Regions from separate parts of the Streptomyces sp. NPDC005791 genome, predicted to be linked through region 1. Evidence: riboswitches for the same ligand, from Rfam matches in the RefSeq annotation. Region 1 holds a riboswitch; the other holds the start of a gene.
What was found. A riboswitch is a leader RNA that binds a small molecule or an ion and turns the genes downstream of it on or off. The one in region 1 is predicted to bind cobalamin.
Positions count from the first base shown of each region.

Region 1 (5,664 bases):
GAGCGCCGCCGGCAGGCCGTGCACTACGTCACCTCGCCGGGCGACGCGGCCGTGCCCCGCCGGCTGCCCGGAGCCGTCGCGCCGTGGGCGGCAGCGCTGCTGTGGTCCGCCGCTGAGCCGCCGCCCCGCCGACCGGTGCCGCCACCGTTGACGTCGACGGCTGACCCCTGCTCCGTACGGACGTCCCGGATCGCGCGTGGGCGCGCCCTTGGAAAGGCTGGCCTGAAGCCGGGAACCGAGATCCCCGTTCTCCCAGGAGCAGACATGCAACAGGACAAGCACCCGTCGTACCGTCCCGTGGTCTTCCGTGACCGTTCCGCCGGGTACGCCTTTCTGACCCGCTCCACCGCGTCGAGCGAGCAGACGATCGACTGGGACGACGGCAACAGCTATCCCGTCATCGACGTGGAGATCTCCGCCGAGAGCCACCCGTTCTTCACCGGCAGGGCGCGGGTCGTCGACACCGAGGGCCAGGTCGCCAAGTTCGAACGGCGCTACGGCGACGAAGGGCGCGGCGAAGCCTCCTGAGCCCCGGGGCACCACGGTTCCCCGGGCACGGGCAGAATCGGCGGCAGTGTGCCTCGTCACCGTCGCGCCCCCGGGGCGCGACCGCCCGCGTCCTCCAGGAGCCCCTGCCCATGCCCGACAGCCCCGACCTGCTGGTCATCGGTGAATGCGTCGCCGACATCGTCCGGCTGCCGGGCACGCCGGACCGCATCCATCCCGGCGGCAGCCCCGCGAACGTCGCGTACGGCCTGGCCCGCCTCGGCCGGAGCACGACCTTGGTCACCCAACTCGGCCCGGACCCCGGCGGGCGGCTTGTCCGGGACCACCTGGCCTCGGCCGGGGTGCGGATCCTCGACGACGGGAGCGGTGCGCCCACCCCGGCCGCCACGGTGGACCTCGACGACCAGGGCCGGGCCGCTTACACCTTCGAGATCACCTGGGCGCTGGGCCCGGTGCAGCTCCGGGAGCCGCCCCAGCATGTCCACACCGGATCGGTCGCCACGGCCCTGGAGCCCGGCGCGGACACCGTTTTGCACCTCGTCCGGTCGCTCCGGGGTGCGGCGACCATCAGTTACGACCCCAACGTGCGGCCCGCGCTGATGGGAGAGCACGCCCCTGCCGTGGACCGGGCGGAGCGCTGCGTGGAGCTGAGCGACATCGTCAAGGCCAGCGACGAGGACCTGCGCTGGCTGTATCCGGACGAGGCCCCGGAGGAGGCCGCCGAACGGTGGCTGGGTTCCGGACCGGCTGTCGTCCTGGTCACCAGGGGCGCCGGTGGGGCGACGGCGTTCCTGCCGGGCGTGACGGTGAGCATCGGCGCACCGCCCGTACGGGTCGTGGACACGGTGGGCGCGGGCGATGCGTTCATGTCGGGCGCCCTGCACGCCCTGGCCTCGCACGGACTGCTCGGAGCAGCAGGCCGCGCACGTCTGCGCACCCTGGACGCCGCCGTCCTGGACGACGTGCTGCGCCACGCCGTGGCCTCGGCCGCGGTGACCGTCGCACGGGCCGGCGCGCTGCCTCCCGACGGGCACGAGCTCGCAGCGGCTCTGACCAGCATGCCCGTCCCGGAGCGGTAGGGCGGCCAGGGTGTCCTCGCCCGTACCGCGGTCGTTGATTTCGTTATGACCGTGACCCTTACCACCAACCCTCCCCCGTCCACCACCGATCTGCTGACCGGCGTCCTCCTCGGCCCGGAATTCCGCCGCGAGCACGGATTCTGGCAGCGGCTGATCAGCACAGAACCGTTCCGCCGCCCCGCCGGCGGAACGCCCGAGGAGCGACTGGAGCTCGCCTACGACCGGTTGCGGATCCTCAACCTCTCCCTCGACAGCGGGGCACGCCTCGCCGCCGACTCCCGGGCGCTGGCCGCTCTGCACGCCTGGCTCGGCCCGGTGGACCCCGCGCTGACCACCGTGGCGGGCATCCACTACAACCTCTTCCTCGGCAGCCTCCTCGACCACGCGTGCGCGGACCGTCGCGATCTGTCCGACTATCTGACGATGCGGCGCATCGGTACCTTCCTCTGTACGGAGGTGGCACACGGCAACAACGCCTCGGCCATGGAGACCACCGCGACCTACGACCGTGAGAGGAACGGCTTCGTCCTGCACACCCCGAACGCGGGCGCCCAGAAGTTCATGCCCAACACCAGCCCGGCGGGCGGAGCCAAGTCCGGGCTGGTCGCCGCTCGTCTGGTGGCCGACGGATCCGACCACGGGGTACGTCTCTTCCTGGTGCCGCTCACCGACGACGAGGAGACACTGCCGGGCGTCCGCGTGCGGCGTCTCCCGGCCCGGATGGGAAGTCCGGTGGACCACTGCCTGACCTCGTTCGACCGGCTCTTCGTGGCGCGGGACGCCCTGCTGGAACGCGGCGACGAGAGCGAGGTCCCCGGGGAGTTCAGGACCGGCCCGGGGGACAGGCGGCGGCGCTTTCTGACCTCGATCGGACGGGTCGTCCCCGGCCGCGTGTCCATGAGCGCCTGTGCGGCGGGCTCGGCCCGCGCGACCCTCGCCGTCGCCGTGCGCTACGGCGGTCACCGGCTGATCTCCGGGACGCGGGGCGCGCCGCCCCTGCCCGTCAACGCGCACCGGACCCACCACGGGCCGCTCGCCTCCGCCATGGCCACGGTCTTCGCCATGAGCCTCCTCCACCGCCGGGCCCAGCAGCGGTGGGAAGCCTGCACGGGCGAGGACGGCCGGAGGGACGCCGGCAGACTCGTCGACGTCGCCAAGGCGTGGATCACCTGGCGGGCTCGTGACGTCATCGTCGAGAGCCGCGAACGCTGCGGCGCGCAGGCCCTGCTGGAGAACAACGGCATGACCGAACTCGTCACAGGGGTGGAGGGGGCCATCACCGCGGAGGGCGACAACATCGCCCTGTACGCCAAGGCCGCGGCGGAGATGCTCTTCGCCGCCGAGCCCCGTCAGGACGAGGCCCCGGGCCGGGGCCCGAGCCCCGGTGACCTGGCCGACCCGCGCTTCCTGGGCCGGCTCCTCACCGCGCTCCAGGACATCTGGTTCGCCCGGGCGAGGGAGCGCGCGCAGCGGGCGCCCGACGCCGACCTCCTCGAGCGGTGGAACGCGGCCTCGGGCCCCGCCCTGCGCGGGGTCGAGGCATACGCGTACCAGGAGGCCGCCGCAGCCTACGCGGAGGCCCGCGCGGCGCTGCCCGAGGGGGACGCCAAGGACCGGCTGGGAGAACTGGAGCGGCTGTTCGCCGTCGAATGGGTGGCCCGCAACAGCGGTGACCTGCTGGCCGCAGGCCTCCTGAGCGGCGATCAGGTCGAAGCCCTGCCGGAGACCGCCGAGCAGCTGATCGCGGCCGTCGCAGCGCACTCCCCGCAACTGGCCGAATCCTTCGCCCTGCCCGAGGCCCTGCTCGCCGACTGGCCCATCGCCGGACCCGGTTACGCGAACGCGTACGACGATCCCCGCGGCCCCTGGAACACGGGCCCGGCGGACGCCCGATGAGCGCCGTGACCAGGGGACAGACCCTGTACGGCCGCCTGGGGGAGAGCCTGGAGATCCTGGTCCTGCGCGGCGTTCTGCTGGCCTACTGGGGCGCGGTGTCCGTGCTCGCCCGCCGGAGCGCGAAGCCGTGGACGCAAGGCGGCGAATCGGTTCACCCCAAGGGCTGACCCGCCCGAAGGCCGGTACGGAGGGGGCCCGCGCGCCGTACCGGCCGTCGGCCCCCGAGGCCCGCGCCGCGCCGCGTGATAACTTGCAGAAGCCAGTCACACTCCACGTGGAGTCAGGGAATCCGGTGCGAATCCGGAGCTGACGCGCAGCGGTGAGGGGGACGGGCGGGGCCACTGCCACTGGGACACCCTCGGGTGTACCGGGAAGGCGCTCCGTCCGGACGAACCCGAGTCCGAAGACCTGCTGGCACCCGCTTCCGTTCCGGAGGCGGAACACCGTAACGGGCTTCGCGCATGAGCCCAGAGACGCCGAGGGACTCCGTGCCGCCCATAGCCAGCACCGTACGCCGAACCACCCTGCTCCTCGCGGGACTCGTCCTGCTGACCGCCTGCGGCGGCAGCGGATCGACCACAGCCGCGAAGAGCGGGGGCGGCGCCGGTCAACCGGTGACGCTGAAGAACTGCGGGCGCACCGTGACCGTCGAGGCTGCCCCGCGGCACGCGGTCTCCCTCGACCAGGGGTCGACGGAGATCCTGTTCTCCCTGGGCCTGGCGGACCGGATCGCCGGCACCTCCACCTGGACCGACCCCGTGATGAAGGGCCTGGAGAAGGCCGACGCGAAGGTTCCCCGCATCGCGCAGAACCGTCCCTCCTCGGAGAAGGTCCTCGACCAGGAACCCGACTTCGTCAGCGCCTCCTTCGAATCGACCCTGGGCAAGGGCGGTGTGGCTCCCCGCGAGCAGTTCGAGGACCTCGGTGTGCCGACCTACGTCTCGCCGTCCGACTGCACGGCCAAGGACAACAGCGGCAGCGGCGACGGCTCCCGTACGAAGCGTCTGACCATGGACAGCGTCTACACCGAAGTGCGCGAGCTGGCCCGGGTGTTCGGCGTCCCCGAGCGGGGCGACGCTCTCGTCGCCCGCCTCGAGGCCCGTATCGGCAAGGCGACCGAGGGCATGGACGCCTCCGGCACCACGATGCTCTACTGGTTCGCCAACGCCGAGGCCCCCTACCTCGCCGGCTGCTGCGGAGCCCCCGGCATCATCACCGAGGAACTCGGCGCGGAGAACGTCTTCGACGACACCCACGAGGAATGGCCCCAGATCAACTGGGAGACCGTCGCCGACCGCAACCCCGACGTGCTGGTCATCGGCGACCTGACCCGTAAGTCGCAGACGGCCGAGAGCGCCGCCAAGAAGATCGAGTTCCTGGAGTCCAACCCCGCCACCAAGAACATGGACGCCGTCCGGCACAAGCGGTATGTCCTGCTCAGCGGCCAGGCGATGAACCCGTCCATCCGGACCGTGGAGGGCGTGGAGCAGGTCGCCGCGGGTCTGCGTTCGTTCGGGCTCGCGGGGTGACGAAGACCGGACACGCTCTGCACGCTCCGGACATGAGCCTGGAGCAGCCACCCGCGGCCGGTGCGGCCGCAGGAGCCCGGCTGCTGCGCGACGGTGTCCTGTGGGGCGCCGGGTTCGCCCTGCTGCTCCTGTCCGTCGCGGTCGCCGTCACGATCGGGCCCGCCCGTATCTCCGTCCCCGACGTCTGGTCCGCGGTGGCCTCCCACCTCGGCCTCACCGAGGCAGGCCTGACCCCCATACGCGACGGCATCATCTGGAACCTGCGCATGCCCCGCACCCTGCTGGCCGCGGTGTGCGGGGCCGGACTCGCGGTGTGCGGCACCGTGATGCAGTCGCTGCTGCGCAACCCGCTCGCCGACCCGTTCGTCCTCGGTGTCTCCTCCGGGGCGTCCACCGGCGCGGTGGTCGTCGTCGTCCTGGGCGTCGGCGGGGGAGCGGTGTCGATCTCGGGCGGCGCCTTCGTCGGGGCCCTCTGCTCGTTCGCCCTCGTCCTGCTGCTCAGCCACGTCCTCGGCGGTTCCACCGACCGGGTGGTCCTCTCCGGGGTCGCGGCCATGCAGCTCTTCTCCGCACTCACCTCCTTCGTCGTGATGACGGCGGCCGACGCCGAACAGACCCGGGGTGTGCTGTTCTGGCTGCTCGGTTCGCTGAGC
Region 1 covers NZ_JBIAIP010000006.1:108,942-114,605, forward strand. Annotated here, with positions in the region: gene ACFYSH_RS13935 (type B 50S ribosomal protein L31) at 265-528, shown strand; gene ACFYSH_RS13940 (carbohydrate kinase) at 639-1,586, shown strand; gene ACFYSH_RS13945 (acyl-CoA dehydrogenase) at 1,632-3,482, shown strand; gene ACFYSH_RS13950 (hypothetical protein) at 3,488-3,649, shown strand; cobalamin riboswitch at 3,726-3,913, shown strand; gene ACFYSH_RS13955 (ABC transporter substrate-binding protein) at 3,944-5,011, shown strand; gene ACFYSH_RS13960 (iron chelate uptake ABC transporter family permease subunit) at 5,044-5,664, shown strand, end outside.

Region 2 (5,664 bases), on a different contig from region 1:
GCCACACCCTCCTCAGGGATACCAGCAACCCCCCGCCCACCGCGAAGACGTACGCCTGGCGCTACCTGTGGGGCTGGGACCTGGTCTTTAATGGTTTAGACCAGTACCGGGAGCTTGGCCTAGACCTTTAGGGGTGTCAAGGGTGTATAAGAAGTGCACTCGCGTCCGTTATCGGACCGACACCTGAGGGAGGGCGACGACCCGTGACCGGACCGTGCCACCATGTGAGCCGCGACAGACGGAGGAGCCGGTGACGGCAGCAACGCAGCAGTCGGGAAGGCGGGCCATGGGTGCCGACGGGGGCAGCAGTACGAGCGAGACCGGTGCGGGTACGCGTACCGCACGCGTCCCGAAGTACTACCGGCTCAAGCGCCATCTCCTCGAGATGACGGACACCATGCCGCCCGGCACCCCGGTGCCGCCGGAGCGGACCCTGGCCGCGGAGTTCGACACCTCGCGCACCACGGTGCGCCAGGCCCTCCAGGAGCTGGTGGTCGAAGGCCGGCTGGAGCGCATCCAGGGCAAGGGCACCTTCGTCGCCAAACCGAAGGTCTCCCAGGCCCTCCAACTCACCTCGTACACCGAGGACATGCGCGCCCAAGGGCTGGAACCCACTTCCCAGCTGCTGGACATCGGCTATGTCACGGCGGACGACACGCTCGCCGGGCTGCTGGACATCACGGCGGGCGGGCGGGTGCTGCGGATCGAGCGGCTCCGGCTCGCCAGCGGGGAACCGATGGCCATCGAGACCACCCACCTCTCGGCCAAGCGCTTTCCCGCGCTGCGCCGTTCACTGGTGAAGTACACCTCGCTCTACACCGCACTGGCCGAGGTGTACGACGTCCGGCTCGCCGAGGCCGAGGAGACCATCGAGACCTCGCTCGCCACGCCGCGCGAGGCGGGGCTGCTCGGCACGGACGTGGGGCTTCCGATGCTCATGCTGTCCCGGCATTCGATCGACGGGGACGGCGAACCGGTGGAGTGGGTTCGCTCCGTCTACCGGGGTGACCGGTACAAGTTCGTGGCCCGCCTGAAGCGTCCCACGGACTGAGACGCCACGGACTCCCTGACACCTCTGGTCCCCCTGTACGCACAGGGGGACCAGGCATTTCGGGCGACACCGGACCGTTGCAGGACCGCAATGCGGACGGGGGGTGACGGTGGCCGGAACTCTCGCTTAGATTTCCTGCGCATTGCACCAGGTGATCAGCGAGGGGACGGAGTCGCCACATGCCAGAAGAAAACGATGCGAACCCACCGACAGCACCGACAGTGACACCGGCCAGGGTGGTCATCGGGCTCTGCCTGATCGCCCCGTTCGTGGCGATGCTCTGGGTCGGCTCGTACGCGAAGGTCGAACCGACTTTCATCGGCATCCCGTTCTTCTACTGGTACCAGATGCTCTGGGTGCTGGTCTCGACCGCTCTCACCATGATCGCGTACAAGCTGTGGCAGCGTGACCAGCGCGCCCGCAAGGGGGGTGCGTCCGCATGAAGGACGGCGTGAACGGCGTCGCACTCGCCGTGTTCATCTTCTTCTTCGTGGCCGTCACGGTCATCGGATTCATGGCCGCGCGCTGGCGCAAGGCCGAGAACGAGGCCAGCCTCGACGAATGGGGCCTGGGTGGGCGGTCGTTCGGCACCTGGGTCACCTGGTTCCTGCTCGGCGGCGACCTCTACACGGCGTACACCTTCGTCGCGGTGCCCGCGGCGATCTACGCGGCGGGCGCGGCCGGCTTCTTCGCCGTCCCGTACACGATCCTCGTCTACCCGCTGATCTTCACCTTCCTTCCGCGCCTGTGGTCGGTCTCGCACAAGCACGGATACGTCACCACCTCGGACTTCGTCCGCGGTCGCTTCGGCTCCAAAGGGCTCTCACTGGCGGTCGCGCTCACCGGCATCCTCGCCACGATGCCGTACATCGCGCTCCAGCTGGTCGGCATCCAGGCCGTGCTGGACGTCATGGGCGTCGGCGGTGGCGAGACCACGCACTGGTTCATCAAGGACCTGCCCCTGCTGATCGCCTTCGCCGTCCTCGCCGCGTACACCTACTCCTCGGGGCTGCGCGCGCCCGCGCTCATCGCGTTCGTCAAGGACGGACTGATCTACCTGGTCATCGCCGTGGCGATCATCTACATCCCGATCAAGCTCGGTGGCTTCGACGACATCTTCGCCAAGGCGGGCGAGGCGTTCTCGGCGAAGAACGAGGCTGCGGGAAAGCCCGTCGCGGGCCTCGTCCCGGGTGACATGGGCCAGTGGGGTTACGCCACGCTGGCTCTGGGCTCGGCGCTGGCCCTCTTCATGTACCCGCACTCGATCACGGCGACGCTCTCCAGCCGCAGTCGTGAGGTCATCCGGCGCAACACCACGATCCTGCCGCTGTACTCGCTGATGCTGGGCCTCCTGGCCCTGCTCGGCTTCATGGCGATCGCCGCCGGGATCAAGGTGGACAACGGCCAGCTCGCGATCCCGCAGCTGTTCGAGAACATGTTCCCCGACTGGTTCGCGGGCGTTGCCTTCGCCGCGATCGGGATCGGCGCCCTGGTGCCGGCCGCGATCATGTCGATCGCCGCGGCGAACCTCTTCACCCGCAACATCTACAAGGACTTCATCAAGCCCGACGCGACCCCGGCGCAGGAGACCAAGGTCTCCAAGCTGGTCTCGCTCCTGGTCAAGGTCGGCGCGCTCGCCTTCGTCCTCACCATGGACAAGACGGTCGCGATCAACTTCCAGCTGCTGGGCGGTATCTGGATCCTCCAGACGATGCCGGCCCTGGTGGGCGGCCTGTTCACCCGATGGTTCCACCGCTGGGCCCTGATCGCGGGCTGGGCGATCGGAATGCTCTACGGCACCGTGGCGGCGTACGGCGTCGCCAGCCCGACCCAGAAGCACTTCGGCGGGTCCTCGAAGGAGATCCCCGGCATCGGCGAGATCGGCTACATCGGTCTCACCGCGTTCGTGCTGAACCTCGTCGTCGTGGTCGTGCTGACCTTCGTCCTCAACGCGGTGAAGGCCCCGGCCGGTGTGGACGAGACCTCGCCGTCGGACTACACGGCGGACGTCGGAGACCCGGGCGTCAAGGCCGAGCTCCCGCCGGCCACAGCGGGTGCGCCGGGCGGTCACTGACCTCCAGCAGCGGTCACGGAGTACGACGACGTCCCGGCAGGGTCCACCCTGCCGGGACGTCGTCGTACCGGGCGGCTGGCCCCACCGCCTCGGCTCCGTACCGACTCCGGAGCTGGACCGCAATCCGCTGGAGGGCTCCTCGCTCCTGACGTACCGCCTGCAGCTCTGACTCGTCACGACACAACATATGGGGGCTACGTCGATCGACAGCCCCCACATGTATGCTCGACCTCGCTGTCGCCGCAGGGGAATCCGGTGCGAATCCGGAACTGTCCCGCAACGGTGATCGGTGTGCTTCCGGGCACCCCGAAGTCCGAAGACCTGTCGACAGTGCGTCCGGCTCGACCGAACCGGACGCCGAGACGTCCGGGCCCCGCGGAGGGCCGGTGGACGCCGTGCGCCGTGCTGTCCTTCCCCGGGCACCGTCGTGCCCGGCTGCCCCGCTCCCGCAGGCCCTGGGCCGAGCGAGGGATAGCCCCCAGTGACCATCGCGCCAGCCGACCCGGTTTCAGCCGCGGCATCCGAAGGCCGCACGACCGACGCTCCCGGAACCGCACTGCTGCGGACCCTGACCGGCCTCACCGCCGATCTGCCCGACACCGATCCCGGACGGGTCGCCGCCGCCGCACTGCGCGGCCGCAGCGCACGGGCGGACGAGGCCGAGCTGCGCTCGCTGGCCACCGAGGCGGCCGCCGGCCTGATCTCCGAGGACCCGGCCTACTCCCGGCTCGCCGCCCGGCTCCTCACCCGGGCCATCGCGGACGAGGCCGCCGGCCAGGGCGCTGTCTCCTTCTCGGCATCGGTCGCCGTCGGCCATCGCGAGGGCCTGATCGCGGACCGTACGGCCGAGTTCGTCATCCTGCACGCCGACGCCCTCGACGCGCTGGTCGACCGGGCGCTCGCCGACGGAGCCGACGACCGCTTCGGCTACTTCGGGCTGCGGACGCTGCACAGCCGCTACCTGCTGCGCCACCCGCTCACCCGCGAGGTCGTCGAGACCCCGCAGCACTTCATGCTGCGCGTCGCCGCCGGCCTCGCCGAGGACACCTCCGAGCGCGCCCTCGAGGAAGTGGCCGCACTGTACGGCCTGATGAGCCGGCTCGACTACCTGCCCTCCTCCCCCACCCTCTTCAACTCCGGCACCCGCCACCCGCAGATGTCGTCCTGCTACCTGCTGGACTCACCGCTGGACGAGCTGGACTCGATCTACGACCGCTACCACCAGGTGGCGCGCCTCTCCAAGCACGCGGGCGGCATCGGTCTCTCGTACTCCCGTATCCGCGCCCGGGGTTCACTCATCCGCGGTACCAACGGACACTCCAACGGCATCGTGCCGTTCCTAAAGACGCTCGACGCCTCGGTCGCCGCGGTGAACCAGGGGGGCCGCCGCAAGGGCGCCGCCGCCGTCTACCTGGAGACCTGGCACGCGGACATCGAGGAGTTCCTGGAGCTGCGCGACAACACCGGCGAGGACCAGCGGCGTACGCACAACCTCAACCTCGCGCACTGGATCCCTGACGAGTTCATGCGCCGCGTCGACGCGGACACGGAGTGGTCGCTGTTCTCCCCGGCCGACGCACCCGAACTGGTGGACCTGTGGGGCGACGCGTTCGACGCCGCCTACCGGGCCGCCGAGGCCAAAGGGCTCGCCCGCAAGACCCTCCCGGCCCGTGAGCTGTACGGGCGGATGATGCGGACGCTCGCTCAGACCGGGCAGGGCTGGATGACGTTCAAGGACGCCTCCAACCGGACCGCGAACCAGACCGCCGAGCCGGGCCGTGTCGTGCACTCGTCGAATCTCTGCACCGAGATCCTGGAGGTCACCGACGACGACGAGACGGCCGTCTGCAACCTGGGGTCGGTCAACCTCGGCGCTTTCGTCGCCGACGGCACCATCGACTGGGAACGGCTGGACGCCACCGTGCGTACAGCGGTGACCTTCCTCGACCGGGTGGTGGACATCAACTTCTACCCGACCGAACAGGCCGGCCGGTCCAACGCCCGCTGGCGCCCGGTGGGCCTGGGCGCGATGGGCCTGCAGGACGTCTTCTTCCAGCTCCGCCTGCCGTTCGACTCCCCCGAGGCCCGCGCGCTCTCCACCCGGATCTCCGAGCGGATCATGCTCGCCGCCTACGAGGCGTCCTGCGACCTCGCCGAACGGTCGGGTCCCCTGCCCGCCTGGTCGGAGACCCGCGCCGCCCGGGGCGTCCTGCATCCCGACCACTACGCCACCGAGCTGAACTGGCCGGAGCGCTGGGACGCCCTGCGGGCCCGGATCGCGAAGAGCGGGATGCGCAACTCACTGCTGCTCGCCATCGCGCCGACCGCGACCATCGCCTCGATCGCCGGTGTGTACGAGTGCATCGAGCCCCAGGTCTCCAACCTCTTCAAGCGGGAGACGCTCAGCGGGGAGTTCCTCCAGGTCAACGCCTACCTGGTGGACGAGCTGAAGAAGCTCGGCGTCTGGGACGCCAGGACCCGCGAGGCCCTGCGCGAGGCGAGCGGCTCGGTCCAGGGCTTCGGCTGGATCCCCGAGGAC
Region 2 covers NZ_JBIAIP010000002.1:567,326-572,989, forward strand. Annotated here, with positions in the region: gene ACFYSH_RS06900 (GntR family transcriptional regulator) at 287-1,051, shown strand; gene ACFYSH_RS06905 (DUF3311 domain-containing protein) at 1,231-1,494, shown strand; gene mctP (monocarboxylate uptake permease MctP) at 1,491-3,125, shown strand; cobalamin riboswitch at 3,335-3,469, shown strand; gene ACFYSH_RS06915 (ribonucleoside-diphosphate reductase subunit alpha) at 3,607-5,664, shown strand, end outside.
Region 2: it holds a riboswitch for cobalamin, as region 1 does, so the genes downstream of both, ACFYSH_RS06915 (ribonucleoside-diphosphate reductase subunit alpha) here and ACFYSH_RS13955 (ABC transporter substrate-binding protein) in region 1, are expected to answer to the same signal.